Regions from separate parts of the Streptomyces sp. NPDC014889 genome, predicted to be linked through region 3. Evidence: riboswitches for the same ligand, from Rfam matches in the RefSeq annotation. Region 3 holds a riboswitch; each other region holds the start of a gene.

Region 1 (7,224 bases), on a different contig from region 3:
GCCGCGCCGGACCTCAACTGGGTCTCGGCGTCGGGCTCCTCGGGCAGCAGGGGGTGCGGGGCGAGCAGTCCGGAGCCGATGTCGGCCACCACCGGCACGCCCAGCGCCGCCAGGTCGCGGATCCCGGCGGCCCGAGTGAAGCCGGTGATACGGAAGTTGGAGGGGTGGACCTTCAGGACGAACGCCGTGTCGGGGCCGATCGCGTCGGCGTAGTCCCGGACGGTCGTACGGTTCGTGGTGCCGACCTCGCGGAGCCGGGCCCCGGTGGAGACCAGCAGGTCCGGCAGCCGGAAGCCGTCCCCGATCTCCACCATCTCGCCGCGGCTGATGACGATCTCCCGGCCGGCGGCGAGCGCGGTGGCGGCGAGGACGAGCGCGGCGGCGCCGTTGTTGACGACGTGGGCCGCGGCGGCGGACGGCACCCGGTCGCGCAGCGCGTCCAGGGCGGTGCGGCCCCGGCGGGCCCGGACACCGGTGCGCAGGTCGAGTTCGACGTCGGTGGGCCCGGCGGCGTCCTGGACCGCCTGCCGGGCCGCCGCGGACAGGGACGCGCGGCCGAGGTTGGTGTGCAGCAGGACCCCGGTCGCGTTGATCACCGGGCGGAGCCCGCCGGGTGACCGCGGCAGCAGCGCCACGGCGGTGTCCGCCACCTGTTCGGGGGCGATGGCGCCCTGCCGTGCCCGCTCCTGTGCCTGCCGGACCGCGGCCTTCACCGGGCCCGGTCCGAGCCGCGCCGCCGCGTCCGTCAGGCGCGCGTCCCGCAGGACGGCGTCCGTGCGGGGAATCCGCCGCCGGGCGTCGCTCACGGCCCGGCCGTGACCGGTCGTGCCCTGGCCGGCCGGGCCGGCGCCGCGGGCGTCCGCACCGGTCTCCTGGCCCGCTCGCTGCCCCGTGACCTGCTGTTCCACCTGGCCTCTCCGTCCCCAGCACCGACCTCGCGGGTGTCGACGCCCGCCCATGGTCTCCCAGTGCCCGCGGTCGTCCGCACGACACGCCGTACGGCAGGTCGGGCTTTGGCGCACCCGCCTACGACCACGGCCGCAGCTACGCACAGCCGCGGGCCGGCGGGGCTGCCACGGTCGCGGCGGGCGCCGGTCCGGCCCTGTGACGCCACGGTGTGCGGTCCCGTCATGGGGCCGCACATCGGGACACGTTGAGGGAGCGGTCCGGGGCCTGCGGGGCGAACTACCCACCGGCGAACGCGGGATTCGGGCCGTCGGTCTCGCGGCTGCCGGGGGTGGTCAGCCGCCCGTGTGGTCGGTGCGGAGCCGTACCTGCTCCTCCAGGCGGCGCAGGCTGCTGTCGAGGGCGTCGCAGGCGTTGCGCTCGCCCGGGTCATGGCGGTCGTCGAAGAACGACAGGTGGACGGTCACCTCGCTGGCCCCGCTGCCGATGCCCGCGACCTGGAGCCAGCCCGCGTATCCGCCCTGCTCGCGGGTGCCCCACTCGATCCGCATCTGGTCGCGTTCGGCGCGCAGCTGGGCGGCGGTGTCCCGGTCGGCCTGGTCCTCGTGCACCGTGACGGCGGGGGGCCGCTCCGCGTGCACGTGCAGTTCGCCGGGCAGCCAGGCGTCGAACCCGCCGACGTCGGCGGCCTGGTCGAAGACGTGCTCGGGCAGAGCGGGCATCGTGCGTGAACGTTCGTACTCGGCCATGACGGCACCGTTCCTCGCTCGGGGGTCGTACGACGAACGCGTGCCCTTTCTGCCGCGGCCGAAAAGCCCCCATGCCGTGAACGGAAGCGGCGACGGAGGGGGGACGTCAGGGCGGGGCAGGCCACAGCGCCCGCAGCACCGCCCAGATGACGGAGACGAACGGGACGGCGACCACGGCGCCGACCACGCCCGCGACGATGCCGCCCGCGATGACGGAGACGCCGACGACGAGCGGGTGCAGGCGCACCGCCCAGCTCATGACCACCGGGTGCAGCACGTGTCCCTCGAGCTGGCCGATGACGACGATGAGGGCGAGCACGGCCAGCGCGGTGAGCGGGCCGCGCCCGGCGAGGGCGACCACCGTGGCGACGGCCAGCGCGACCGGTGAGCCCACCAGCGGCACGAACGTGGCGAAGAAGACCAGCAGCGTCAGCGGCAGCGCGAGCGGTACTCGCAGCACGAACAGGACGACTCCGACGAGGACGGCGTTGGTGGCCGCCACGATGATGATGCCGCGTGTGTATCCGGCGAACGTCCGCCAGGCGGCGTACCCGGCCCGGTCCCACACCGGCCGGGCCCGGCTGGGCAGCAGCTGGTCGCGCACCCACCGCCAGAGCTTCTCGCCGGAGTGGATGAAGAAGACGGAGGAGAAGACCGCGAGGGCGACCCCCGTCACCAGTTCGACGAGTCTGCCGAAGCCGCTGAGCGCGCGGCTGAGGAGGCCGGCGCGGTGGGCGGAGAGATAGGCCAGGATCTGCTTCTGCAGATCGGCCAGTTTGGCCTGGCTGAGCCGGAACGGCGGGCGCTGGAGCCACTGCTCGATCCTGTGGATGCCGCCGCCGAACTCACTCGCGAGCTTCGCCGACTCCCCCGCCACCGCGTTGCCCACGAGCGCCAGCAGGGCGAGCAGGAGCAGGATGCTGCCCACCAGGGCGACGGCGACGCACAGCGGCCTGGGCAGGAAGCGGTTCAGCAGGTCGGCGAGGGGGCGCAGGATCGAGGTGATCACCAGGCCGAGGAACAGGGCCACCGCGATGAGCTGGAAGCGGCCGAGGACGGTGAAGACGCCGTAGACGACGACCCCGACGAGGATGAGGCGCCAGGCGTAGGCGGCGGCGACCCGCAGCCAGGGCACGGTCCGCTCGGCCTTCCGGACCGCGGCAGCGGTCCGGGCGTGCGGCGGGAGGCGTACGGAGGGCGCCGGGCGGCTGCCGGGCACCCGGCGGGCCGCCCGGCGCCCGCGGCCCGGCCCGCCCGCCGGAGCGCCCGCAGCAGCCACCGCGCCTCTCCTTCGTCCTGGGCCCCCTCGAGCCTCCTGAGCCCTCTTGAGCACCGTAAGGTCCGGCCGGGCCGGGGCAGGGGTGCAGTTCGGCCGGGTGGGCGGTCATCGGGGGCATCAGGGGGAACGGGTGCACGTGCGGCGCACGGTGCCGCGCGGGTGGGCCGGGGCGGTCCGGCCCGTCACGGCGGCGTCTCGTCCAGCAGCTCGGGGCCGTTGTTGCGCACGTTGTTGACGGCCGGGGAGACCGGCCGGGCGCCGAGCCTGCCGCCCGCCGGGGGGCTCAGCAGCGTCCGTAGTTCGCCGGGGTCCTGATGGCGGGGGTCGAGCCAGGCGTCGTAGTGGTCCGGGGTGAGGGCCAGCGGCATCCTCGGGTGGACCCGGCCGGCCTCGTCGGTGGCCTCGGTGGTGATGATGGTGCACGTGGTCAGCCAGGCGGCGGGGTCGTCGTCCCGCGCCACGTGCGGGTCCCGCCAGTACGCGTACAGCCCGGCGAGCGCCATCAGCTCACCGTCCTCGGGGCTGATGTAGTACGGCTGCTTGTGGGTCCTGCCGGTGTCCTGGGCCTTGATCTGCTGCCATTCGTAGAAGCCGTCGGCGGGCAGCAGGCAGCGGTGCCTGACGAAGGCGCGGCGGAAGGCCGGCTTCTCGTGCACGGTCTCCACCCGGGCGTTGATCATCCGGGCGCCGGCCTTCACGTCCCTCGCCCAGGACGGGACCAGTCCCCAGCGCAGCGGCCGCAGCTCCCTGCGGACGGCGGCCGGGGTGCGGTCCTCGCGCGGCGCGCGTTCGAGAACGGCCCACACCTCGTCGGTCGGGGCGACGTTCCAGCTCGGGGCGAGCGACTCCTCCGGGCGCCACTCGGTGACCCGGAAGTGCCGGACCAGGTCCTCCGGACCGCGGGTGGAGACGTAGCGACCGCACATGGGGCCAGGGTGCCACGGCGGCGGGGCCGGGGGCGGGAGCGCCTCACGCCCGCCGGCGGGGTCACCTCGACGATGCCGCGCAGACGGACATGAACGTGAGGCACCTCACGGGAAGGTCACGAATACGTATCGGACATTCCACGCCTCAATCTTCACACCGAGTACACACGTTCGCTAAGTTGACGGCCAGGACGCACGATTGCCTCCGGCGAGTCGCGTCGGATCGTGCGACCTCCGCCGAGTCCGGTACGCCCCCGCAGCGGCCGGAGCCGGGGAACCGACCAACCTCGGGGTGAAGCGGCCCAACTGTCCCTCGGGACAAGGGCCGTAGGGCACGCCTTCCGCAGAACGTCCGCCCGATGCCGAGAGCAGAACCGGTAGGCGGCCCATGGGAGGAGTGCGTCCCTCTTGACGCCGGAACGACCGAGCGACGACAGGCCGAGCCGCGCCGAGGTCCAGCAGCGGATCAGCAGCCTCTACGACCAGGCGGAGAACGCCACGGGGAACTTCAACGCCACCCGCGCGATGAGCAAGAGCGCTCGTACGCGGCGGGGTTCGGCTTCCTGGAGCGGTTCCGGCGGATCCGATCCGGCCGTGGACCGGGTGGCCAGGAAGTGGTTCGACGTGGGGCGCGCCCAGTTGGGTCCGACCATGCCTGCGGTCCTGCCGCCGGACCGTATGCCGAGACAGGCCGACTCCCCCGCCGCGGCGCAGGACAGGCGTCCGGCGGATGCCCGCGAGGGCCTGGCCCTCGAAGCGGGCAGGGCCCCTCGGCCCGAGCTGTCCGCCGGCCCGGCGGCCTCGGCACCCGAACTCGCGGCCGCGGCACGGACCGTCCCGGAGTTGCCCGCCGCCGCCCCCGTGGCGGAACTGACCGCCCGCCCCATGCAACCGCCCCCGCCCACCACCGGCACCATGGGCGTACTGCCCGACGGGGCCATGCGGCCGCCCACCGGCACCCTGGACGCGCTGTCCAGCCGCTCCATGCAGCCGCCCCCCACCGGCAGCATGAGCCTGCTCCCGAACGAAACCACCGGCGCGCCTCCCGCAGGGGCCATGGATGCTCGGACCACCGGCACCATGGGCGTACTGCCCGACCGCACCATGCAGCCGCCACCCACCGGCAGCATGAACCTGCTCCCGAACGAAACCACCGGCGCACCTCCCGCAGGGACCATGGATGCTCGGACCACCGGCACCATGGGCGTACTGCCCGACCGCACCATGCAGCCACCACCCACCGGCAGCATGAACCTGCTCCCGAACGGAATCAGCGGCGCGCCTCCCGCAGGGGCCATGGATGCTCGGACCACCGGCACCACGGGCGTACTGCCCGACCGCACCACCGGAGGCATGCAGGCTCCCCCGACCGGCACCATGCGGGCGGTGCCCTCCACCGGGGCCCTGGGCGCTCTTTCCTCAGGGACGGCGGTGGCCACCGGGGCCGGGGCGATGGGTGTCAGCGGGAGCCCGGGTGTCGCGACCCCGCCCGACGGGCCCGTCACGCAGCCTGCGGGTGGGGTCCCGGTCGCGCGTCGTCGGCAGGCCGCCGCGGTGCAGCGGCCCGCCAAGGAGCGGACGCGGGGCAAGCTCGCGCAGGCCGGCGAGATGCTGGCCCGGCACGCCGCGCAGCAGAGCGCGCGGCCGGCCGAGGAGCCCCTGCCTCGGCCGGAGGCGGCGCAGTGGCAGCAGCACGCCACTGGCCTCTTCGACACGACCCCGCCGCTGGACGGCAACTCGCTCTTCGACGCCAGCCAGGCGGGAGCCCCCGGCCCAGCGACCGGCGCCGCCGTCGCCGAGAGCCCGGCCTCGGCCTACGAGCGGAAGGCCGCCAAGGCGCTGGCCTTCGCCCGCGCGCAGATCGGCAAGCCGTGCGTGTGGGGAGCCACAGGTCCGGGCTCCTACGACTGCTCGAGTCTCACCCAGGCCGCCTGGCGGGCCGCGGACGTGGCCCTGCCCCGCACCACCCACGAACAGGTCGGCTCCGGCGCGGCGATCGAGCTCGCCGAACTGGAGCCGGGGGACCTGATCTTCTTCTACGGCGAGGTCAGCCACGTGGGCCTGTACGCGGGCAACGGCACCATGGTGCACGCCCCGAGTCCGGGCGCGTCCATACGCGAGGAGTCGATCTTCTTCGCGGGCCCCCGAGCCATCCACAGCGCGATACGGCCGGCCTGAGCCGTCACGGGCGGGGAGGCCCGGGTGACCGCGGCGGCGTCACCCGGACCTTCCCGCCCGTCGTTCACGCGTTCTTGCGGCCCACCCCGGCGTACACCCAGAACTGGGACGGGTCCTCCGGGACCTCCTCGTCCCGGTCCGGACGCCACAGCGGGACGTAGACCAATCCCGGCTCCGCCAGGTCGAACCCGTCGAAGAGGGACTCGATCTCGCCGCGGGAGCGTGCCGTGACCGGCGAGGTGGCCCGGTCGCGGTAGAGCTGCCCGACCGCCGCGGCCGTGTCGGGGCGGTCCTCGTCCGTGGCGTGGGTCAGGGCCAGCCAGCTGCCCGCGGGCAGCGCGTCCCGGAAGGCGGCCACGATGCCGCCGGGGTCCTCCTGCGGGGTGACGAAGTGCAGGATCGTGATCATCAGGACGGCGACGGGCTCGTCGAAGTCGATCAGCTTGCGCACCTGCGGCGCGGAGAGTATCCCCGCGGGATCGCGGATGTCGGCGGCCACGATCGCCGCGTCCGGGTTGTCGGCGAGCAGGGCCTCGCTGTGCGCGACCGCGACCGGGTCGTTGTCGACGTACACCACTTTCGCGCCGGGACTGGCGGCCTGGGCGACCTCGTGCACATTGCCCTGGGTGGGGATCCCGGAGCCGAGGTCGACGAACTGGCGCACCCCGGCGTCCACCAGGAACCGCACGGCACGGCCCAGGAAGGCGCGGTTGGCGCGGGCCAGGGTGCGCACCTGGGGGTCGATCGCCGTGAAGGCGGCCACCGCCTCCCGGTCTATGGCGAAGTTGTGCTCGCCGCCCAGCATGGCGTCGTACATCCGGGCCACGCTTGCCTTGCCCGGATCGACGCCCCGCGGCAGCCCGTCTCCGTCCCGCATTCGCCAACTCCCCTACTGTTAAACGACCTTGACTGTGCATCATATAGTTGCCAGCGGCATACCACGCCGTACCGCCCGACCGGTCCGACCGGCCAGTCCGTCCCCGCCCCACCGGACCCCCGGCCCACCGGCCCCCACCCGGAAGGCACACGATCCTGCGGAACACAGAACGCGGCCACCCCGAGGGCCCACCCCCCACAGCGCCGCTCCGCCGCCGTTCGTACTTCTCCCCCGCGGCCGACGCCATCGGGTCCGAGCTGGACCTGCACCTGACCGGCCGTCACGTCGTGCACTCGCTCGCGCCGGGTT
Region 2 (7,224 bases), on a different contig from region 3:
CGAAACCACGCCGCGACACCGACGCTCGGAGGACCTGATGCACGACACCCCCGCTCCCGGCGTCCCCGACGCGCCGCGGGCCGCCGAGGCCGCCGAGGCCGCCGAGGAGCGGGTGCCACCCGCACTGGACGAGCGCATCCACCATCCCACCCGGCTCGCCGTCATGGCGTTTCTCTCCGGGTGCGCCGAGGCCGAGTTCCGTGCCGTCCGTGAGGGGTGCGGGATCTCGGACTCGGTGCTGAGCAAGGTGGTCGGTGCGCTGGAGGCCGCGGAGTACGTCAAGGTGCGCAAGGGGCACGTGGGCAAGCGCCCGCGTACGTGGCTGCGGCTGAGCCCGGAGGGCCGCCGCGCTCTCCTCGCCCATCTCGCGGCCCTGCGCGACCTGGCCTCCCGGGCGGCGGCCCTGGGCGCGGCGGCCGACGAAACCCCGGCGACGGAGGCGTAGTCCCCGGTACCGGTCGTGAAGGGCGCGGTGACGTCCGGTGCACCTGTGCGGCCTGCTTCAAGCTTGAGGCTGGTTGGTTGTTTCGTTCGAGTGAGTCCGACGGCGGGCCGGGTCCGTGACCGGTCCGGCCGCCTCCGAGGGAGAGTGCGTCCATGCCCCACCCGTACGTCCTGCTGTCCGCCGCCGTCTCGCTCGACGGCTACCTGGACGACACAGGCCCCGAACGCCTGCTGCTCTCCAGCCCCGCCGACTTCGACCGGGTCGACGAGGTGCGGGCGTCGGCCGACGCGATCCTGATCGGCGCAGGCACCCTGCGGGCCGACAACCCGCGGCTGCTGGTGAACTCGCCCGCGCGGCGGGCCGCGCGCCGCGCCGCCGGGAAGCCGGAGTACCCGCTGAAGGTCGCGGTCAGCGCCTCCGGCGAGCTGGACCCCGGGGCGCCCTTCTGGCACACCGGCGGCGAGAAGGTCCTGTGCACGACCGACGAGGGCGCGCTGCGGCTGCGGCGTACGGGACTGGCCGCCGACGTCGTGCCGCTGGGCGCCGAACTCGGCTGGCCCCGGCTGCTGGAGCACCTGCACGACGTGCGCGGGGTGCGCCGGCTCATGGTCGAGGGCGGCGGGACCGTCCACACCCAGCTCCTCCAGCAGCAGCTCGCGGACGAGGTGCAGCTCGTGCTCGCCCCCCTGTTCGTGGGGGACCCGGAGGCACCCCGGCTGTTCGGGCCCGGGACCTACCAGGGCGGGCGGCTGCGGCTGGTGGAGACGCGGACCATCGGGGACGTCGTCCTCGTGCGTTACGAACCCACCGCTCCCGGCGCCGCCGGCCGCGCCGCTCCCGCGGACCGGCACTGGCTCCGGATCGCCTGCGAACTGGCGGCCCAGTGCCCGCCGTCCCCTACCGCGTTCAGCGTGGGCGCCGTGGTGGTCGCCGCCGACGGGACCGAACTCGCCCGCGGGTACTCGCGGGAGGGGGGCGACCCGGTCGTGCACGCGGAGGAGGCGGCGCTGGCCAAGGTCGACCCGGCGGATCCGCGGCTGCCGGACGCCACGGTGTACAGCAGCCTGGAGCCGTGCGCCCGCCGCGCCTCCCGGCCGCGTCCGTGCGCCCGGCTGATTCTGGACGCGGGGGTGCGGCGGGTGGTGACGGCGTGGCGGGAACCCGACACGTTCGTCGAGGGCGCCGACGGAACCGGGGTGCTGGCGGCCGGTGGCGCGGACGTCGTCGTGGTGCCGGAGTTCGAGGAGCCGGCCAGGGATCCCAACCGGCATCTGCTCGGCTGAGAGGCCCTCGTCCCCTGCCTGCGTCCCCCGCCCTCGCCGCCCACCGGAACCGTGTGACGGGAGGTGGGCGAGGAGGTTGGTGCGAGCCGCCTTCCGGATGGCATATACTGGTGTCACAACGACGCGGGGTGGAGCAGCTCGGTAGCTCGCTGGGCTCATAACCCAGAGGTCGCAGGTTCAAATCCTGTCCCCGCTACTGAAGGCTCAGGGCCGGAATCCGATTCATGGATTCCGGCCCTGAGTGTTTTCACGGGTGTGCGGGTGCTCGTCGCAAGCGCTCCGGAAAGTGGGGTCAACTCGCCCGGTTTTCGGTGCTCATGGACCGTAAGGTCGGGCCGGAAGGTTGAGTGATCAAGCCGAACGGCTTGGAATCAGGGGCCCGCGTCTATTAACGTTCGATAACGCAGCACGGTCGTCCCAGCCGTCACAAGAGGCGGCTCCGTGCGCGCACGCCGAATCCCGCAAGGGAACCGGGGAACCACCTACTTGGGGTGAATCGAGCGTAACCGCCGTGTGAGCACGGCTTGTTTACGCGCGTAGGAGACCTTCCCGCTCCGAACCCGTCAGCTAACCCGGTAGGCGATGCGGAAGGAAAGGAGTGCGCCTTCGTGGCGTCCAACCCGCCTGCCCCGGAAGCCCCGTTCGCGCCGAGCCGCCAACACGGCGAGACCTTCGGCTACGACAGCCGACGTGCCGATGAGGGCCCCTGGGAGGAGTGGAACCCGAGCGCGGAGTCCATCCGTCCCGTCCGCGGCCGGCACCGCGTCGCCAAGCAGCGCGGCGGCGGACTCGCCCGCAGCTCCACCGTTCTCGGCGTCGGCGTCATCGCCGCCGTCGGCGCGGGCGGCATGGCCAGCGCCAACAGCGCCAAGCCGCCGGTGTCCATCTCGCTGCCCGACCTGCCCTCCGTGGGCTCCCTGTTCGACGACAACTCCGACGCCGCCCCCGAGGGCTCGGCCACCGCGCTCAGCGGCATCGGCGTGACCGCCGCCGAGACCCAGCAGGGCACCTCGGACGCCGGCGAGGTGCTGCGCAACCGGATCATGGCGCAGGCCGAGCAGCAGCAGGAGCAGAGCGAGGCCAAGGCCCAGGCGGACGCCCAGGCCGCCGCCGCCAAGAAGGCCGCCGACGACGCCGCGAAGGCGCGGAAGACGGCCGAGGCCGAGGCCACCGCCGCCAAGAAGAAGGCGGAGGAGGAGGCCGCGCAGAAGGCCGAGGAGGCGCGACTGGCCGAGCTGGCCAAGCAGTACACGCTGCCCACCTCCTCGTACACGCTCACCTCCACGTTCGGCCAGGCCGGCTCCATGTGGTCCTCCGGCTACCACACCGGCCTCGACTTCGCCGCGCCCACGGGCACCCTGCTCAAGGCGATCCACACCGGCACCGTCACCGAGGCCGGCTGGGCCGGTGCCTACGGCTACCGCACGATCGTCACCCTCGACGACGGCACCGAGCTCTGGTACTGCCACCAGTCGTCGATCAGCGTCAGCGTCGGCCAGCAGGTCAGCACGGGCGACGTGATCGGCCGCGTGGGCGCCACCGGCAACGTCACCGGGCCCCACCTCCACCTGGAGGTCCACCCGGGCGGCCAGTCCACCGGGATCGACCCGATGGCGTGGCTGCGCGACAGGGGCCTCACCCCCTGACGAGCGCGGACCGGTCCCACCGCCGACGAGCCCGTGGGACCTAGCCGTCCTCGACGCCTACACGGCCGCCGGAGGCAACTTCGTCGACACCGCCGACTCGTACTCCGCGTGGGTGGACGGCAACAGGGGCGGCGAGTCCGAGACGATCATCGGCTGGGGGTCCCCCCTGCTCGCAGTGCGCGCGGGCGCAGGGCGCGGCCAAGCACCTGGAGACCGAGCGCGGCCAGAAGGTCCTCACGGCCCTGGACGAGGTGGCGCGGGCCCATGACGCCGAGGTCGCCACGGTGGCCCTGGCCTGGCTCGCCGCACAGCCGACGGTGGCCGCCCCGATCGCCTCGGCGCGGACGGTGGAACAACTCCCGGCACGGCTCGGCGTCGCGGAGCTGCGGCTGACGGAGGAGGAGCTCGGGAAGCTGACGCGGGCGTCGGCGTGACTCCCGTCCCCGGGCCCGGGTCCTACGACGGGGTCCGGTACGGGTTGTACGACGGATACGGCGCCGCCGGACCGTGGGGATACGGCGTCGCCGGGCTGTACGGCCCGTACCCCAGCGGCCGCGGGTGCACCCCGTGGACCCCGTATCCCGGCCAGGGCGGCGCGGCCGGCGGCGTCGTCATCCTGGCCGCGTGGTCCAGTGCGGGCTGTGCCACCTCCCGCCTGCGCCACAGCTCGTGCAGCAGTTCCCGTTCCCGTACGGCGAAGTCGGCCCCGGCCCTGCCCCGGCGCCCGCGGTGCCGCAGGAACGCCAGCGAGGTCGCGTACGCCTCGTACTGGGCGACTGTGCGCGCCGCCTGCCTGCCGAGGTGGCGCCGGGCGTGGTCGCGCGCCAGTCTGCGCGCCCGCATGGAGGCCAGGGCGAACGGTTCGGCCGGGGTGAGCCATCCGGCGGCCGTGTACGCGGGCAGCTCCTCGCGCACGGTCCTCAGCTCGCGCTGCCGGGTCCAGACGACCAGCCAGGTCAGCAGCGCGAACGCGGGCACCATGATGGCGGCGTAGACCGCGAAGAAGCCGTACTCGCCGAAGGTCGCCGAACCGTTCCACAGGGCGTGCATGCCCATCGCGAGCAGCAGCCCGGCCGGCGGCGGCAGCAGGCGCAGCCGGCGGCGGCGGTTCCCGGACATCGCGGCGGCGATGCCGAACCCGATGCCGGTGAGCACGGTGAACAACGGGTGCGCGAACGGCGACATGATGACGCGGACGAAGAAGGTCGCCGCGGTGACGGAGGCGATGCCCCGGTCGCCGGTGAGCTGGTCGGTGCCGAAGGCGTTGCCGAGGTAGAGGATGTTCTCGGTGAACGCGAAGCCGGTCGCGGTCACGCCCGCGATGACGACCCCGTCGACGATGCCGGTGAAGTCGCGTCTGCGGAAGAGGAAGACCAGCAGCACGGCGGCGGCCTTCGCGGACTCCTCCACGACCGGCGCTATCACCGTCGCGCCCAGGGTGTCGGCGCCGTCGGGGTCGGCGGTCGCCGTGGCGATCCAGTGCGTGGCGAAACTGTTCGCGACGATCGCGATCAGGGCCGCCGCGCAGGCGCCCCAGGCGAACGCGAACACCAGGTTCCGCCAGGGGCCCGGCTCCACCCGGTCCAGCCAGCGGAAGGCGGCCGTCAGCAGCGGTACCGGCAGCACCGCGAGCCCGAGCCCGACGAGGAAGCCCTCGGTGCCGGTCTGCCGGCGCACCAGGGCGAGGATGACGAGGCCGGAGAGGGCGAGCAGGGTGACGAGGGCGCCGTACCTGACCCATCGCCGCTGCCACCAGTGCGCGTGCCGGGACGTGCCGCCGGGAGTGCCGGGAGCGCCGGGAGGTGTCGGGTACGGGGGGCAGGTGGCCACGGCATCGGCCCTCACGAGGTCACTGCGGCTGCTGGTCTTCCGGCCGGGGCACGCGGCGGAACAGCAGATCGTTCACCACATGACCCTTCTCCAGTCCCTGGCCCTCGAAACGGGTCAGCGGCCGGAAGCCGGGACGTGGCGCGTAACCGCCGTCGGGTCGGGTGTTCTCGAAGTCCGGGTGGGCCGTCAGCACGTCGAGCATCTGCTCGGCGTACGGCTCCCAGTCCGTCGCGCAGTGCACGATCGCCCCGGGCCTGAGCCGGGTGGCGGCCAGCGTCAGGAACTCCGGCTGGATCAGCCGCCGCTTGTGGTGCCGCTTCTTCGGCCAGGGGTCGGGGAAGTAGACGCGCAGCCCTTCGAGGCTGTCGGGGGTGAGCATCTCGCGCAGCAGGATGATGGCGTCGCCGTTGCCGACGCGGACGTTGCCGAGGCCGTGCCGGTCGGCGAGGCTCAGCAGGTTGCCCTGGCCCGGGGTGTGCACGTCGACGGCGAGGATGTTGGTGTCCGGGTCCTCGGCCGCCATCCGGGCGGTGGCCTCGCCCATCCCGAAGCCGATCTCCAGCACGACCGGGCGGGAGTTACCGAACAGCTCGGCGAGGTCGACCACCCGCTGCCCGTCGATGTCCAGGCCCCAGGTGGACCACAGCCGCTGCAACGCGTCCGCCTGGCCCGCGGTCACCCGGCTCCGGCGCGGCTGGAAGCTGCGGATCCGCCGCTCGAAGTGCGAGCCGGCCGGATCGGCCTTGGGCCCGTCGGGGAAACGCGGCTCCCCCTTGGCCCGGGTGTGCCGCAGGGACGCGCCGGGCGCGTGCCGGGGCAGCTCACCGGGGGCGGGAGCCTGGGGGGTGTTCAGCGAGTCAGTCACAGTGGGAACGATTTTACGGGGGCCCGGCACGGAGCGGCCCCCAAGGCCGACGGGGCCCGGCGCGCCCTTCATGCCGACGCCAGCACGGCCAGGGCCCGCCTCGCCACCTCGCGCCCGATCGGCAGCGAGGCGGTCGCCGCGGGACTGGGCGCGTTGAGCACGTGCACCGCGCGGGTGCCCTCCCTGATCAGGAAGTCGTCCACCAGCGTGCCGTCGCGCAGGACGGCCTGCGCCCGCACCCCGGCCTCGGCCGGCACCAGGTCGTCCTCCCGCACCGCGGGCACCAGCCGGCGCACCGCCCGGGTGAAGGCGGCCTTCGACACCGACCGCCGCAGCTCCCCGGCCCCGTACCGCCAGTGGCGGCGGGCGATCCGCCACGAGCCGGGCCAGCCCAGCGTCCCCGCCAGCTCCCGCGGCCGCACGGTCCCCCATCCGTAGCCCTCGCGGGCCAGCGCCGGCACCGCGTTGGGTCCGATGTGCACACCGCCGTCGACCCCGCGGGTGAGATGCACCCCGAGGAACGGGAACGCCGGATCGGGCACCGGGTACACCAGCCCCCGCACCAGCTCCGGCCGCGCCAGCTCGTAGTACTCCCCGCGGAACGGCACGATCCGCATGCCGGGGTCGTCCCCGGTCATCCGTGCCACCTCGTCGCAGTACAGCCCCGCGCAGTTGACCAGCGCGCGGGCGCGGACGATCTCACCGCGCGCGGTCAGGACGGCCACCCCGAGGTCCGGCCGGCGGTCCACCCGCACCACCCGGGCTCCGTACCGGATCCGCGCGCCGGAGGCCCGCGCCAGTTGCCGCGCCACCTGCGTGAAGTCGCAGATCCCCGTCGTGCCCACGTGGATCGCGGCCAGTCCGCGGACCTCGGGCTCGTACTCCTCGATCTGTGCGGGGCCCAGTTCGCGCACCGGAATGCCGTTCTCCCGGCCGCGCTGCACCAGCGCGTGCAGCCGGGGCAGCTCCTCCCGTCCGGTCGCCACGATCAGCTTGCCGGTCACCTCGTGCGCGATGCCGTACTCCGCGCAGAACTTGACCATCTCGGCGGCACCGCCGGCCGCGTACCGCGCCTTCAGTGAGCCCGGCCGGTAGTAGATCCCGCTGTGGATCACCCCGCTGTTGCGTCCCGTCTGGTGCCGGGCCGGGCCCTGC
Region 3 (7,224 bases):
TCGTAGATCGACGCGTCGCCGTGCGGGTGCAGCTTGCCCATGACCTCGCCGACGACGCGGGCGCACTTCACGTAGCCGCGGTCGGGACGCAGCCCCATCTCGTTCATCTGGTAGACGATGCGGCGGTGCACCGGCTTGAGCCCGTCCCGGGCGTCCGGCAGCGCCCGGGAGTAGATGACCGAATACGCGTACTCGAGGAAGGAGCCCTGCATCTCGTCGACGACGTCGATGTCGAGGATCCTCTCCTCGTACGAGTCGTCGGGCGGCGGGGTCTTCGTGCTGCGGCGGGCCATCGCTGCCGGCTCCTTGCTGAAGCGTGGACGGGATCTGACGCCGACCATTGTGGACCGCGCGACTGACAACCCGGACCACGCCCCGTCCCCACAGGGCACGTTCCGCCCTCCCGCCCCGGCCCGGGACCCTCCGGCCGTCCCGTGGCCCCTGGTGGCAGTGGCGCCTGTGATGCCGCTGCGAACTGCGGGGACGCCCCGTTCCGCGGTGCCGCCGCGCGTCGCCTTCCGTCTCGCTCTCGGCGTACGGACCGTGGGAACTTCGCCACGGGTCGTCACGCTTGCATACAGTGGCAGGACCGGCAGGAAAAGGGCGGTTCGCAGACCGCCAACGCGATCGAAGGGACGTACATGCCCAAGGGTCACACGGCCGCAGCCGAGGCAGGCTCCGGCGGCCTGACAGCGACCGAGCACCGCCTGGCCAACGGCCTGCGCGTGGTGCTCTCCGAGGACCACCTGACCCCGGTCGCGGCGGTGTGCCTCTGGTACGACGTCGGCTCGCGCCACGAGGTCAAGGGACGCACCGGCCTGGCTCACCTTTTCGAGCACCTGATGTTCCAGGGCTCCGCCCAGGTCAAGGGCAACGGCCACTTCGAACTGGTGCAGGGCGCGGGCGGCTCGCTCAACGGCACCACCAGCTTCGAGCGCACCAACTACTTCGAGACCATGCCCGCCCATCAGCTGGAGCTCGCCCTCTGGCTGGAGGCCGACCGCATGGGCTCGCTGCTCGCGGCGCTGGACGACGAGTCCATGGAGAACCAGCGGGACGTCGTCAAGAACGAGCGCCGCCAGCGCTACGACAACGTCCCCTACGGCACCGCGTTCGAGCGGCTGACCGCCCTCGCCTACCCGGAGGGCCACCCGTACCACCACACGCCGATCGGGTCCATGGCGGACCTGGACGCGGCCACCCTGGAGGACGCGCGCGCGTTCTTCCGCACGTACTACGCGCCGAACAACGCCGTCCTGTCCGTCGTCGGCGACATCGACCCGGAGCAGACGCTCGCCTGGGTCGAGAAGTACTTCGGCTCCATCGCGTCCCACGACGGCAAGCCCGAGCCCCGCGACGGCGCCCTGCCCGAGGTCATCGGAGAGCAGCTGCGCGAGGTCGTCGAGGAGGAGGTCCCGGCGCGCGCCCTGATGGCCGCCTACCGGCTCCCGCACGACGGCACGCGCGCGTGCGACGCGGCCGACCTGGCGCTCACCATCCTCGGCGGCGGCGAGTCCTCGCGGCTCTACAACCGGCTGGTGCGCCGCGACCGTACGGCCGTCGCGGCCGGTTTCGGCCTGCTGCGGCTGGCCGGTGCGCCCTCCCTGGGCTGGCTGGACGTGAAGACCTCCGGCGACGTCGAGGTGCCCGTCATCGAGTCGGCCATCGACGAGGAGCTGGCCCGGTTCGCGGAACAGGGCCCGACCGCCGAGGAGATGGAGCGCGCCCAGGCCCAGCTGGAGCGCGAGTGGCTGGACCGCCTCGGCACGGTCGCCGGCCGCGCCGACGAACTGTGCCGCTACGCCGTCCTGTTCGGCGACCCGCAGCTCGCCCTGACCGCCGTCGGACGTGTCCTGGAGGTGACGCCCGAGGAGGTGCAGGAGGTCGCCAAGTCCCGCCTGCGTCCCGACAACCGCGCGGTGCTCGTCTACGAGCCGACCGCCGCCGACGCGCAGGACGACGCCCAGGACGCGGACGCCGCGGCCACCGACGAGACCGAGGAGGCGGCGAAGTGACCGAGCTCGCCACGATGGAGTTCCACCCGCAGCCGCAGGCAGGCGCGGCCAGGCCGTGGGCGTTCCCCGCCCCCGAGCGCGGGACGCTGGACAACGGCCTGACGGTGCTGCGCTGCCACCGCCCCGGCCAGCAGGTCGTCGCCGTCGAGGTGCTGCTGGACGCGCCCCTGGAGGCGGAGCCGGCCGGCCTGGACGGCGTCGCCACGATCATGGCGCGGGCCTTCTCCGAGGGCACCGACAAGCACTCCGCCGAGGAGTTCGCCGCCGAGCTGGAGCGCGCGGGCGCCACCCTCGACGCGCACGCCGACCACCCCGGCGTACGGCTGAGCCTGGAGGTCCCCGCCTCCCGACTGGCCAAGGGGCTCGGCCTGCTGTCCGACGCCCTCAGGGCGCCCGCGTTCGCCGACTCCGAGGTGGAGCGGCTGGTGCGCAACCGGCTCGACGAGATCCCGCACGAGCTGGCCAACCCGGCCCGCCGCGCCGCCAAGGAGCTGTCCAAGGAGCTCTTCCCGGCGGACGCGCGCATGTCGCGTCCGCGCCAGGGCACCGAGGAGACGGTCGGCGCCATCGACTCGGCGGCCGTCCGTGCCTTCTACGACCGGCACGTGCGCCCGGCCACGGCCACCGCCGTGGTCGTCGGCGACCTCACCGGCGTCGACCTCGACGAGCTGCTGGGCCGGACCCTGGGCGCCTGGACCGGCGCGCCCGCCAAGCCGCGGCCCGTGCCGCCGGTGACCGCCGACGACACCGGCCGTGTGGTCATCGTGGACCGGCCCGGCGCCGTCCAGACTCAGTTGCTCATCGGCCGGATCGGTTCCGACCGGCACGCCCGCGTGTGGCCCGCCCAGGTGCTCGGCACCTACTGCCTCGGCGGCACCCTCACCTCCCGCCTGGACCGCGTCCTGCGCGAGGAGAAGGGCTACACCTACGGGGTGCGGGCGTTCGGCCAGGTGATGCGCTCGGCCCCCGACGGCTCGGGCGCCGCGATGCTCGCCATCAGCGGCTCGGTCGACACCCCGAACACCGGCCCGGCCCTGGACGACCTGTTCACGGTGCTGCGCAAGCTCGCCGCGGAGGGTCTCACCGACCCCGAGCGCGACGTCGCCGTGCAGAACCTCGTCGGCGTGGCGCCGCTGAAGTACGAGACGGCCGCCGCCGTCGCGGGCACGCTGGCCGACCAGGTCGAGCAGCACCTGCCGGACGACTACCAGGCGACGCTCTATCAGCAGCTCGCCGCCACCGGCACGGTGGAGGCCACCGCGGCCGTCGTCAACGCCTTCCCGGTGGACCGTCTGGTGACGGTCCTCGTCGGCGACGCGGCGCAGATCAAGGAGCCCGTCGAGGCCCTGGGCGTCGGCCGGGTCACGGTCGTCGAGGCCGAGTAGCGGCACACACGAACGCGGGGCCCTGGTGACCGAAGCGTCACCAGGGCCCTGTGTTGTCCTGATCTTGTCCGAATTGAGGGGGAGACCGCCTGTCTGCCCTGTGGTATGCGCTACAAAACATCTGATCCGTTTGGGAATTGAAAGCGGCCCCGTTTAGCGTCGGTCCGGCTGTTCGTCGGGCAGTGCGCCGCGTCCGCGGCACCGGACAGTCATCGCCGAGTCCCCGTACGGCGCGAGCCAGGGGAGCCGGGGACCCATCGTCCCTGGGGTGAATCGGACGCCCGCGCGCCACGCGAGGGGGCCGTAGGAGACCTTCCTGCTCCGAACCCGTCAGCTAACCCGGTAGGCGACAGGGAAGGAAAGGACCCACGTCTCCATGGCGTTCACCCGCGCCGCCGGGAAGCACCGACGGCCGAGCCGGATGCACCGCACCACCGCCCGCGCGGCGGGCGTCGCGGCCCTGGCCACCACCGGTGTCATCGGCACCCTCGCCGCCCCGGCCCTCGCGGCGGAGGCCCCCGCCCTCGAGGACACCGGCCTCACCCCGGTCGTCACCATCGGCGACAGCGTCGCCGAGAAGATCGACGCCCAGTCCGTCGCCCAGCACCGTGCCGCCGCGCGCAAGGAGGCCGAGAAGGCCGCGCGCGAGAAGGCCGCCGAGCAGGCGGCGAAGGAGCGCGAGGCCAAGGCGCGCGCCGCCCGCGCGGCCGAGCGCAAGCGCCTCAACGCCTTCGTGACGCCGATCTTCAACTCGTACATCTCGACCGGCTACCTGACCGGCGGCTACCTGTGGTCGTCCGGCGCCCACACCGGCGTCGACTTCCACGCCGCGAGCGGCACCAGCGTCCACGCGGTCGGCAGCGGCACCGTCGTCGACGCCGGCTGGGGCGGGGCGTACGGGAACCAGATCGTGATCAGGATGGCCGACGGCATGTACACCCAGTACGCGCATCTGTCGTCCGTCCAGGTCTCGGTGGGCCAGCACGTCACCCCGGGCCGGCAGATCGGCCTGTCCGGCGCGACCGGCAACGTCACCGGACCGCACCTGCACTTCGAGGCCCGTACGACCCCGGACTACGGCTCCGACGTCGACCCCGTGGCCTACCTGCGCAAGCACGGCCTCAACGTCTGACCCGCCGCCGGGCGTACCGTCCGGCATCCCCGAAGCCCCGGCTCCCGAGCCGGGGCTTCCGGTTTCCCCGCGGGCTTCCGGAGGCCCCCCGCCGGGCACGCCGAAGCCGTGCCGGCCCGTCCGGGCGGCACGGCTTCGGCGCAGGACCGTTCCTGCTGGTCAGACCGTCTCGGGCAGCTCCTCGAGCCCCTCGGCGACCAGCTTGGCCAGCCGGTCGAGCGCGGCGTCCGCGCCGTCGGCGTCGGAGGCCAGGACGACCTCCTCGCCGCCCTCGGCGCCGAGGCCGAGCACGGCCAGCATGGAGGCCGCGTTGACGGGCGTCCCGTCGGCCTTGGCGATCGTCACCGGGATGCCTGCGGCCGTGGCGGCCCGGACGAAGATGGAGGCGGGGCGGGCGTGGAGACCCTCGGCCCAGCCGACGTTGACGCGGCGCTCAGCCATGTGTTGCTGCCCTTCAGGTGATCAGGGTTGTCTAGACCAGTTTTCCACACGTGGAACAAGTCCGGAGCGGGGGTGTGCGCCGCCCCGGACGGCGTCGGACCGCGGCCTCGGTCCGACGTGTGTCCTCCACAGACTGCCTCGCGCCGCTGTCGGACGCGAGCCGTACGCTGGGGCCCATGCAGACCTCGCCGGACCGGCACGAGTACCCCGCCCACTGGGAGGCCGACGTGGTGCTGCGTGACGGAGGTACCGCACGGATCCGCCCCATCACCGCCGATGACGCCGGCCGTCTGGTCAGCTTCTACGAACAGGTGTCGGACGAGTCCAAGTATTACCGCTTCTTCGCGCCCTACCCGCGGCTGTCCGCGAAGGACGTCCACCGCTTCACGCACCACGACTTCGTGGACCGGGTGGGACTCGCGGCCACCGTCGGCGGCGAGTTCATCGCCACCGTGCGCTACGACCGCATCGGCGCGGACGGCATGCCGGCCTCGGCGCCCTCCGACGAGGCCGAGGTCGCCTTCCTGGTGCAGGACGCCCACCAGGGCCGCGGCGTCGCCTCCGCGCTCCTCGAACACATCGCGGCCGTCGCCCGCGAGCGCGGCATCCGCCGCTTCACCGCCGAGGTGCTGCCGGCCAACACCAAGATGATCAAGGTGTTCACGGACGCCGGGTACACCCAGAAGCGCAGCTTCGAGGACGGCGTCGTGCACCTGGAGTTCGGCATCGAGCCGACCGACCGCTCGCTGGCCGTGCAGCAGGCACGGGAGCAGCGGGCCGAGGCGCGGTCGGTACGGCGGCTGCTCGTGCCGGGCTCGGTCGCCGTCATCGGGGTGGGCCGCACGCGCGGCGGCGTCGGCCGCGGCATCCTCGACAACATCCGCGACGCCGGGTTCACGGGCCGGCTCCACGCCGTGAACCGGGCCTTCGGCGAGGACTGCCGGGAGATCGACGGGGTGCCCGCCCACCGCTCGGTGCGGGACATCGACGGGCCCGTGGACCTGGCCGTCGTCGCCGTACCGGCCGAGCACGTCCCGGACGCCGTCGCCGAGTGCGGCGAGCACGGGGTGCAGGGACTCGTCGTGATCTCCGCGGGCTACGCGGAGAGCGGCCCCGAGGGACGCGAGCGGCAGCGCGCGCTCGTCCGGCAGGCGCGCTCGTACGGCATGCGGATCATCGGGCCCAACACCTTCGGGATCATCAACACCTCGCCGGACGTCCGGCTCAACGCCTCCCTCGCCCCCGAGCTGCCCCGGCCCGGCCGTATCGGTCTCTTCGCCCAGTCCGGGGCCATCGGCATCGCGCTGCTGTCCCGGCTGCACCGGCGCGGCGGCGGTGTCACCGGGGTCACGGGCGTGTCGACCTTCGTGTCGGCCGGCAACAGGGCGGACGTCTCGGGCAACGACGTCATGCAGTTCTGGTACGACGACCCCGACACCGACGTCGCCCTGATGTACCTGGAGTCCATCGGCAACCCGCGCAAGTTCACCCGCCTGGCCCGGCGTACGGCGGCGGTGAAGCCGCTGGTCGTGGTGCAGAGCGCGGGCTCCGCCCCGCAGGGGCACGCGGTACGGGCGACCCGGCTGCCGCACGCGACGGTGTCCGCGCTGCTGCGGCAGGCCGGAGTGATCCGGGTCGACACCATCACCGAACTGGTCGACACCGGCCTGCTGCTCGCCCGGCAGCCGCTGCCGCCGGGGCCGCGGGTGGCGATCCTCGGCAACTCCGAGTCGCTGGGAGTGCTGACCTACGACCGCTGTCTCGCGGAGGGGCTGCGCCCCCAGCCGCCGCGCGACCTGACGACGGCGGCCTCGGCGGAGGACTTCCGGGTCGCGCTGTCCGGGGCGCTCGCCGACGAGACCGCCGACGCGGTGGTCGTCACGCTGATACCGGCGGTGGGGGAGGACGCCGCCGAGGACACGGCCCTGGCCGAGGCCCTGCGCTCGGCCGCACAGGAGGTCCCCGGCAAGCCGGTCCTGGTGGTCCACGTCGAGTTCGGCGACCTGGCAGAAGCCCTGTCCGCCGCCACGAGCACCGCCCCGCCCCCCGGCCCGGGCCCCCAACCACCGGCGACCCCGCTGCTGCCCCCGCCCACGACTCCCGCAGCGGCCCCGGCTTCGCCGGGTCGCCGGGCGGGCGCGGCTTCCGCCGGCGACCCGAACCCCGAGACCGGCACCGGACCCAAGGCAGGCACAGGACCTCAGCGAGGTGCGGGCGCCGCGGCGGCCGAGCCGGTTCCCGCCGGGTCGCG
Region 4 (7,224 bases), on a different contig from region 3:
CTGGGGTCTCACCCTCAGCCGCCATTCTCACCCAGATCGGTGAGGAGTGGTGTGGTCCGTGGTCTCCATCTGACCAAATCGGCCGGGCAAAAGCGTCAGACCCCGGAGCCAACTCCGTGTACGCCTGCGGTATGACACACAAAGGGCGACGCCTCCCCACCCCGTAGGGGTAGGCCTGGAGAGCGCCGCTCGGAAGGGGCCGCCGGCGGGGCGTCCGGGCAGGTCGGGGAACCGGGCGTCAGCCGGCCCGGTGCACCACCGCGTCGCACATCTGCAGCAGCGCGGCCTTCGCCTCGCACTCCCGCAGCGGCGCCAGCGCGGCCCGCGCCTCCTTGGCGTAGCGCACGGTGTCCCGTCGGGCCTGCTCCAGGGCCGGATGCTCCCGCAGCGCGCCCAGCGCCTCCGCGAGCCGCGCGTCGTCGGTCAGGTCGGAGTCCAGCAGCTCGCACAGGGCGATGTCTTCGGGCAGCCCCAGCCGGGCGGCGCGCTCGCGCAGCCGCAGCACCGGCAGCGTGGCGATGCCCTCGCGCAGGTCGGTGCCGGGGGTCTTGCCCGACTCGCGCGAGTCGGAGGCGATGTCCAGGACGTCGTCCGCGAGCTGGAAGGCGACGCCCAGCCGCTCGCCGTACTGCGTCAGCACGTCCACGACGGTCTCGTCGGCGCCGGACATCATCGCGCCGAACCGGCACGACACCGCCACCAGCGATCCGGTCTTGCCGCCCAGCACGTCCAGGTAGTGGTCGACCGGGTCCCGGCCGTCCTGCGGGCCCGCCGTCTCCAGGATCTGACCGGTGACCAGCCGTTCGAACGCCACGGCCTGCACCCGCACGGCCTCCGGGCCGAGGTCGGCGAGGATCTGCGAGGCGCGGGCGAACAGGAAGTCGCCGGTCAGGACCGCGACCGAGTTGCCCCAGCGGGTGTTGGCGCTGGCCACCCCGCGGCGCACGGCGGCCTCGTCCATCACGTCGTCGTGGTACAGCGTGGCCAGATGGGTCAGCTCCACCACCACGGCCGACGGCACGATCCCCGGCGCGTACGGGTCACCGAACTGGGACGCGAGCATCACGAGCAGCGGCCGGAACCGCTTCCCGCCCGCCTTGACGAGGTGCTGCGCGGCCCCCGTGATGAACGGGACCTCGCTCTTGGTGGCTTCGAGCAGCCCTTCCTCGACAGCCGCCAATCCGGCCTGGACATCGGCTTCGAGAGCCTGGTCCCGCACGCTCAGCCCGAATGGCCCGACGACGGTCACGAGGGGTCTCCTGTCTGCTGGTGTCTGCTGGGGATTACACGGTTTGTCGATACGTCGCTGCCCTCACTCAAGTCAGCGTATCCGGTCACGTTTCGATCACCGATATCGCCCACCTATACGGGTCAGGCCACATCACCCGACGTGACCACCGTCACGCGTCGGCCACATGGCCCATCCACGCTCACACTCGAAGTCCGATTCGCCCCTATTGGGGTTTCAATTCTCTTTAGTGGTAATTGCCCTTCGGGCACCCAAACCGTGAGTTGGGTCACTTCACCTCCTCTCCGCACCACCCCTCTCATCCCTTCACATTCCCTTTACGCCCAACGGAGTTGAGCGTTGGCGGACGCAAAGGATCAAGCACCACATACACCCCAGACCAAGGTCAAATAGGACGATGTGTGATTCCGCCACTTGTTCGGGACATGTGCTCTCGCATACGTTCCCGGCCATCGGGCGGACGCCGAATCCTGCCGCCGCCCGTCATCCCAACGACCGAATGAACCACGGCAGGAGCGGGGGACCCAGGTAAGCCGCCGGACCGGGCTCGTACGTCCTACGTCGTACGCCGCACCGGAACGGCTCGGGGTGAAGCCGCGCCCAACAGGGCGCGGCCGGGCACCTCCCCGCCCGAACCCGACAGCTCACCTCGCAGGCGACGGAGAGGAATTCCCCCATGCCTGCAAACGGTCAGCGCCGCTCTTCCCGCACCGCCCGCCTCGTCCGCACCCTCGCCGTCACCGGCACGGGCGCAGCCGTCCTCGCCGTGCCGCTGCTCGGCGCGACGAGCGCGTCCGCGGCGACCCCCGCCACCGTCCGGACGGCCGCGAGCTTCGGCTACCCGAACAACCTCGACGGCTGGATCCGCGCCTCCCTGGCGGTCATGGCGCAGAAGGGCATCCCGGGCTCCTACAACGGGATCCACCGCAACATCATCCGCGAGTCCTCCGGCAACCCGCGTGCCATCAACCTCTGGGACTCCAACGCCAAGAAGGGCATACCGTCCAAGGGCCTGCTCCAGGTCATCGACCCGACCTTCCGGGCCTACCACGTGAACGGGACGTCCTGGAACATCTACGACCCGGTCGCCAACATCACGGCCGCCTGCAACTACGCGGCCAAGCGGTACGGCTCCATCGACAACGTCAACGGCGCCTACTGACCGGACCACGGCCGGCTCCACACCGGCTGGTGCCCCGGCACCAGTGCCGCGGCACTAGACAAACAGTCGTTCGAGGACGACGGCGATGCCGTCGTCCTCGTTCGACGTCGTGACCTCGTCGGCCACCGCCTTGAGTTCGGGGTGGGCGTTGGCCATGGCGATCCCCCGGGCGGCCCACTGGAACATCGGGATGTCGTTGGGCATGTCGCCGAAGGCGAGGGCGCTCTCGCGGCCCAGTCCCAGGTGTTCGGCGGCCAGCGCCAGTCCGGTCGCCTTGGTGATGCCGCACGGCTGGAGCTCCACGGTCCCGGGGCCCGACATGGTGACCGTGGCGAGGGGCCCCACCACACCGCGGGCCGCCGCCGCCAGTTCGTCGTCGGACAGCTCCGGGTGACGCAGCAGCACCTTGCTGATGGGCGCGCGCCACAGCTCGTCGCGCCGCTCGACCCGTACGGCGGGAAGCGCCGCGTGCGGCATGCGGTACCCCGGCTCGATGAGCGTGAGCCCCTCGACCCCGTCCTGGTCGACCGCGGCGTACACCTCCCCCACCTCGGCCTCGATCTTGCCGAGCGCGGTCTCCGCCAGCTCGCGGTCCAGGGTGACCGACCACAGCAGACGGTCGCTGCCGGCGTCGTAGAGCTGTGCGCCCTGACCGCACACCGCGAGGCCCGTGGTGTGGAGGACGCCGAGCAGCTCCCGCACCCTCGGCGCCGGCCGTCCGGTCACCACGAGGTGCCGGGCGCCGGCGGCCGCCGTCCTCGCGAGCGCGGCGAGGGACCGTTCGGACACGGTGTCGTCGCCGCGCAGCAGCGTCCCGTCCAGGTCGGTGGCGATGAGGGTGTATGCGAGGGCGGCCATGATCAGAGAATACGGATGCCCCGGCCCACCGACTCGACCGGAGCCGGACGACCGCGCTTCAGGCCGCCTTTCCTCAACTGCCCTTCGGGTGAGGGACCTTCGCGCCGTGCGCGAGGCGGTACTCGACCGTGCGCCGCCGCGGTGGGCGGCCGCGGGGCGGTTCGGGCGGCGGGACGGCAGCCCGCCCGGTCGTGCTCCGCCTCAACCGGTCGTGCCGCCACGGCGGTTGGTCCGCCACAGCTGATAGAGGTGCCGCGCGCCCGGCCGCACGAAACGGGCGAGCATCGTGAGGAACGGCAGCGGATCGTCACCCGCCAGCCAGGCCAGTTCCGTGCCGCTCGCCCTCGCCGGCGCGTGCGGTGTGGTGTAGCCGCTGCGGCGGTAGGCGAGAAGGGCGGGCAGGTCGATGTTCTCCACGACGTAGCGGTGGCCGGTGCGCTGCTCGCCCTCCGGGACGGGGCGCCCGGTCAGGTCGAGGTGCATGGCACGCACGACGTCCACGCCCGACTCGCTCTCGAAGAGCCGGAACTGCGCGCCCATGCGCGGATTGAAGTCGAGGAGCTTGTACCGCCCGTCCCGCCGGTCGAAACGCAGGTCGAGGTCGACGATGCCGGTGAAGCCGATCTGCTTGATGAACCGGGCGGCGAGGTCGGCGAGTTCCGGGTTGTCGACGACGTACGCGTTCGCCGTCATGCCCGCGTGCGGCGGCCAGGAACGGACCTTGACGCCGGTGAACATCGCGAGCGGGGTGGAACTCCGGTCGAAGTAGGCGTGCACGATCCAGTCCTCGGCCTCCTCCCTCGGCAGGTACTCCTGGAGGATCACTCCGGGCTGCTCGCCCCAGTCGCGGGCCAGGGCCAGCAGGCCCTCGCGGCTGTTGATCCTCGTGGTGCCGTTCACCGCGGGGCTGCTGCGCCGCACGAACGCCTCGCGATTCTTGGCCACCACCGGGAAACGGGTCCTCTCGGCGAACGCCACGATGTCGTCGTACGTCTGCGGGAAGGCGGCCTCGGGACTCGGGATGCCGTGCTCCACGCACAGTTCGTGCAGGCCCTGCTTGCTGGCCAGGCGGCGCGGCAGGCCGGGGGCGACGGGCGGGAAGAGGAAGGGGCCCCTGAGCTCCTCCTGGTGCTCCGCGATCAGGACCGCGGCCTCCTCGTCGGTGGGCACCAGGACGGCGGGCCGGCCGATGCGGCGTCCGATCCGCAGCAGCCCCTCCACCAGACGGTCCGCACCCTCCGTGCCCCTGGTCGGCCACACGAACGCGCGTTTGAGATAACGGGAGGAGGCCGCCGGCGTGTAGGCGTCCTCGGTGATCGCGTACATGGGCACGCCCAGACGGCCCAGACTGCGGATCGCTCCCACCCCGCCATGGTGCAGCGGGTAGTCGCCGAACTTCACGATCAGGCCCGGCACCTCGCGGTCGGCCCGGAAAGGCACACTGACGGCATTCCTGGCCACGGGTCCCCCCACGTGTCCCCCATTGAGCGGACCCACCCCGTCCGCGTCCCCAGAGGACGCTAAGCCGGAATTGCCCCCTCCCACAAGACCAATTCGGACATTGCAAACTCTTTAGGCACTGCCCAAGACATGCGATGCCCCCGTAACGTGTGGCCCGACCACATGGCATTTCGGAAAGGAAGGCAGCACCCCATGCCCCCCTTCGAGGTCCCCGAGGGCGACCCCTTCGGTCCGCACAACCTTCCCTACGGCGTCTTCTCCCGCGCCGGGTCGCCGGAGAGGACCGTGGGCGTCCGGCTCGGCGACCACGTGCTCGACGCGGGGGCGGCGGCGCGGGCGCTCGGTTCGCCGTACGCCGACCTGCTCGCGCGGCCGAACCTGAACCCGCTGCTGGCCGCGGGTCGCACCGCGTGGTCCGACGTGCGGCGCGCGCTGACGTCGTGGGTGACCGTGCCGGCCCACCGGGAGACCGTCGCGCCCTTCCTGCACCCGCTGTCCTCGGTGACGCTGCACCTCCCCTTCGAGGTCGCGGACTACGTCGACTTCTACGCCTCGGAGAACCACGCCCGGAACGTGGGGCAGATCTTCCGCCCGGACGCCGAGGACTCGCTGACCCCCAACTGGAAGCACCTGCCCATCGGTTACCACGGCCGCTCCGGCACGGTGGTGGTCTCCGGCACGGACGTGGTGCGCCCGTCGGGCCAGCGGAAGGCTCCCACGGACCCCGCGCCGGTGTTCGGCCCCTCGGTCCGGCTGGACATCGAGGCGGAGGTCGGCTTCGTGGTCGGCACCCCCTCGCCGATGGGGCAGCCGGTCGCGCTCGGCGACTTCCGCGAGCACGTCTTCGGGCTGTGCCTGCTGAACGACTGGTCGGCGCGCGACATCCAGGCCTGGGAGTACGTCCCGCTCGGGCCGTTCCTCGGCAAGTCCTTCGCCACCTCGGTGTCGGCGTGGATCACTCCGCTGGACGCGCTGGAGGAGGCGCGGGTCGCCCCGCCGCGGCGGACGCACCCGCTGCTGCCCTACCTCGACGACTCCGCGCAGGAGCCCGGAGGTTACGACCTGCGCATCTCCGTCGCGATCAACGGTCATACGGTGTCCGAGCCGCCGTTCTCCACCATGTACTGGACAGCCGCGCAGCAGCTCGCCCACATGACGGTCAACGGCGCGTCCCTGCGCACGGGCGACCTGTACGGCTCGGGCACGGTGAGCGGATCGTCCGAGCGCGAACGCGGCTCGCTGCTCGAGCTGACCTGGAACGGCCGCGAGCCTCTGGAACTCCCCGACGGCAAGCGGGCGTTCCTGGAGGACGGCGACGTGGTCACGCTCTCGGCCTGGGCTCCGGGCGCCGACGGCACACGGGTGGGGCTCGGAGAGGTGACGGGCCGGATCGTCTCGGGCTGAACCAAGGCCCTGCGGCCCTTGCGCCGCGGGGATTTGATGGTCGCGCACCCCTGACTCCCGGTCCCGCGGCCGTCATACTGGCGGCAGGCCGCGCGCGCCCGGCGCGCCGGCCGGCCGCACAGCACGCTTCACCGCACGACCCCGACACCCGCCCACCTCCCACGAGGATCCGGAGTCCGAGGCATGACCGCCTGCCTGCTCCTGCTGAGCGCCGTCGCCCTGACGCTCGCCGTGCCGGTCCCCCGCACACTGGCCCGGGCGGGGTGGCCCGAACGGGAGCCCGTCGTCGCGCTGTGGGTGTGGCAGTGCCTGGTCGCCACCGTCCTGCTGTGCTGCCTCGCGGGGCTCGTGCTGGGCACCGCGGCCGTCTTCGGCACCGTTCACGACCAGGTCTTCGCCCCCGCGCCGCCGGCCGTGACGGCCGCCTACGACCTGTCGGTGGCACCGGCCTGGGCCGCCGGCCTCACCCTGCTGCTGGCCGGCGGGGCCGCCTGGACCACCGCGATGCTCGCCCGCGAGTTCGTCGAGGCCCGGCGCCGGCGCGGCCTGGCCCGCGCGCATCTGCGTGAACGCGCCCCCGATCTGCCCGCGGGCCTTCCGGCGGCCCGCGGACCGCTGCTGGTGCTGGAGGACGAGTACCCCGACGCCTGGTGGATGCCCGGTCACCCGCCCCAGCTCGTCGTCACCACCGGCGCCCTGCACCGGCTCACCGGCCACCAGCTCGACGCCGTCCTCGCCCACGAGCGCGGCCACGCCCGCGCCCACCACGACTGGCTGCTGCACCTGTCGACCGCGCTGGCGACCGGTTTTCCGCGTATCCCGCTGTTCACGCACTTCTGCGAGCAGAACCACCGCCTGGTGGAACTGGCCGCCGACGACACGGCCTCCCGCCGCCACGGCCACCTCACCACGGCCCTCGCGCTGATCGAGCTCAACCAGCACCGCGGGGTGCTGTCCTGCTCCTCCAGCAACCGGCTGCTGAGCGAGCGGGTGGACCGCCTGCTGGAGCCCCCGCCGCGGCTGGACCGCGGGCGCCGGGCGCTGACCACGGCGGTCGCGGCCCTGGTGCCCCTGCTCCCGCTCCTGATCA

The links. A riboswitch is a leader RNA that binds a small molecule or an ion and turns the genes downstream of it on or off. The one in region 3 is predicted to bind cyclic di-AMP.
Region 1: it holds a riboswitch for cyclic di-AMP, as region 3 does, so the genes downstream of both, ACF09J_RS27925 (NlpC/P60 family protein) here and ACF09J_RS33980 (M23 family metallopeptidase) in region 3, are expected to answer to the same signal.
Region 2: it holds a riboswitch for cyclic di-AMP, as region 3 does, so the genes downstream of both, ACF09J_RS03130 (M23 family metallopeptidase) here and ACF09J_RS33980 (M23 family metallopeptidase) in region 3, are expected to answer to the same signal.
Region 4: it holds a riboswitch for cyclic di-AMP, as region 3 does, so the genes downstream of both, ACF09J_RS21390 (transglycosylase SLT domain-containing protein) here and ACF09J_RS33980 (M23 family metallopeptidase) in region 3, are expected to answer to the same signal.

Annotation. Positions count from the first base shown of each region.
Region 1 covers NZ_JBIBWH010000015.1:69,982-77,205, reverse strand. The annotation lists gene selA (L-seryl-tRNA(Sec) selenium transferase) at 1-908, opposite strand, end outside; gene ACF09J_RS27940 (SRPBCC family protein) at 1,242-1,655, opposite strand; gene ACF09J_RS27935 (AI-2E family transporter) at 1,762-2,934, opposite strand; gene ACF09J_RS27930 (SOS response-associated peptidase) at 3,117-3,860, opposite strand; cyclic di-AMP (ydaO/yuaA leader) riboswitch at 4,086-4,260, shown strand; gene ACF09J_RS27925 (NlpC/P60 family protein) at 4,269-6,038, shown strand; gene ACF09J_RS27920 (SAM-dependent methyltransferase) at 6,103-6,915, opposite strand; gene ACF09J_RS27915 (PP2C family protein-serine/threonine phosphatase) at 7,203-7,224, shown strand, end outside.
Region 2 covers NZ_JBIBWH010000002.1:13,710-20,933, reverse strand. The annotation lists gene ACF09J_RS03145 (transcriptional regulator) at 38-445, shown strand; gene ACF09J_RS03140 (dihydrofolate reductase family protein) at 598-1,728, shown strand; tRNA gene ACF09J_RS03135 (tRNA-Met) at 1,851-1,924, shown strand; cyclic di-AMP (ydaO/yuaA leader) riboswitch at 2,169-2,325, shown strand; gene ACF09J_RS03130 (M23 family metallopeptidase) at 2,337-3,374, shown strand; partial or broken gene ACF09J_RS03125 (aldo/keto reductase) at 3,554-3,808, shown strand; gene ACF09J_RS03120 (PrsW family intramembrane metalloprotease) at 3,831-5,204, opposite strand; gene trmB (tRNA (guanosine(46)-N7)-methyltransferase TrmB) at 5,224-6,069, opposite strand; gene lhgO (L-2-hydroxyglutarate oxidase) at 6,138-7,224, opposite strand, start outside.
Region 3 covers NZ_JBIBWH010000025.1:39,627-46,850, forward strand. The annotation lists gene ACF09J_RS33965 (DNA topoisomerase (ATP-hydrolyzing) subunit A) at 1-293, opposite strand, end outside; gene ACF09J_RS33970 (M16 family metallopeptidase) at 642-2,015, shown strand; gene ACF09J_RS33975 (M16 family metallopeptidase) at 2,012-3,400, shown strand; cyclic di-AMP (ydaO/yuaA leader) riboswitch at 3,604-3,764, shown strand; gene ACF09J_RS33980 (M23 family metallopeptidase) at 3,777-4,532, shown strand; gene ACF09J_RS33985 (HPr family phosphocarrier protein) at 4,692-4,973, opposite strand; gene ACF09J_RS33990 (GNAT family N-acetyltransferase) at 5,150-7,224, shown strand, end outside.
Region 4 covers NZ_JBIBWH010000010.1:132,192-139,415, reverse strand. The annotation lists gene ACF09J_RS21395 (polyprenyl synthetase family protein) at 239-1,249, opposite strand; cyclic di-AMP (ydaO/yuaA leader) riboswitch at 1,733-1,920, shown strand; gene ACF09J_RS21390 (transglycosylase SLT domain-containing protein) at 1,926-2,411, shown strand; gene ACF09J_RS21385 (HAD family hydrolase) at 2,466-3,269, opposite strand; gene ACF09J_RS21380 (ATP-grasp domain-containing protein) at 3,471-4,709, opposite strand; gene fahA (fumarylacetoacetase) at 4,923-6,134, shown strand; gene ACF09J_RS21370 (M56 family metallopeptidase) at 6,318-7,224, shown strand, end outside.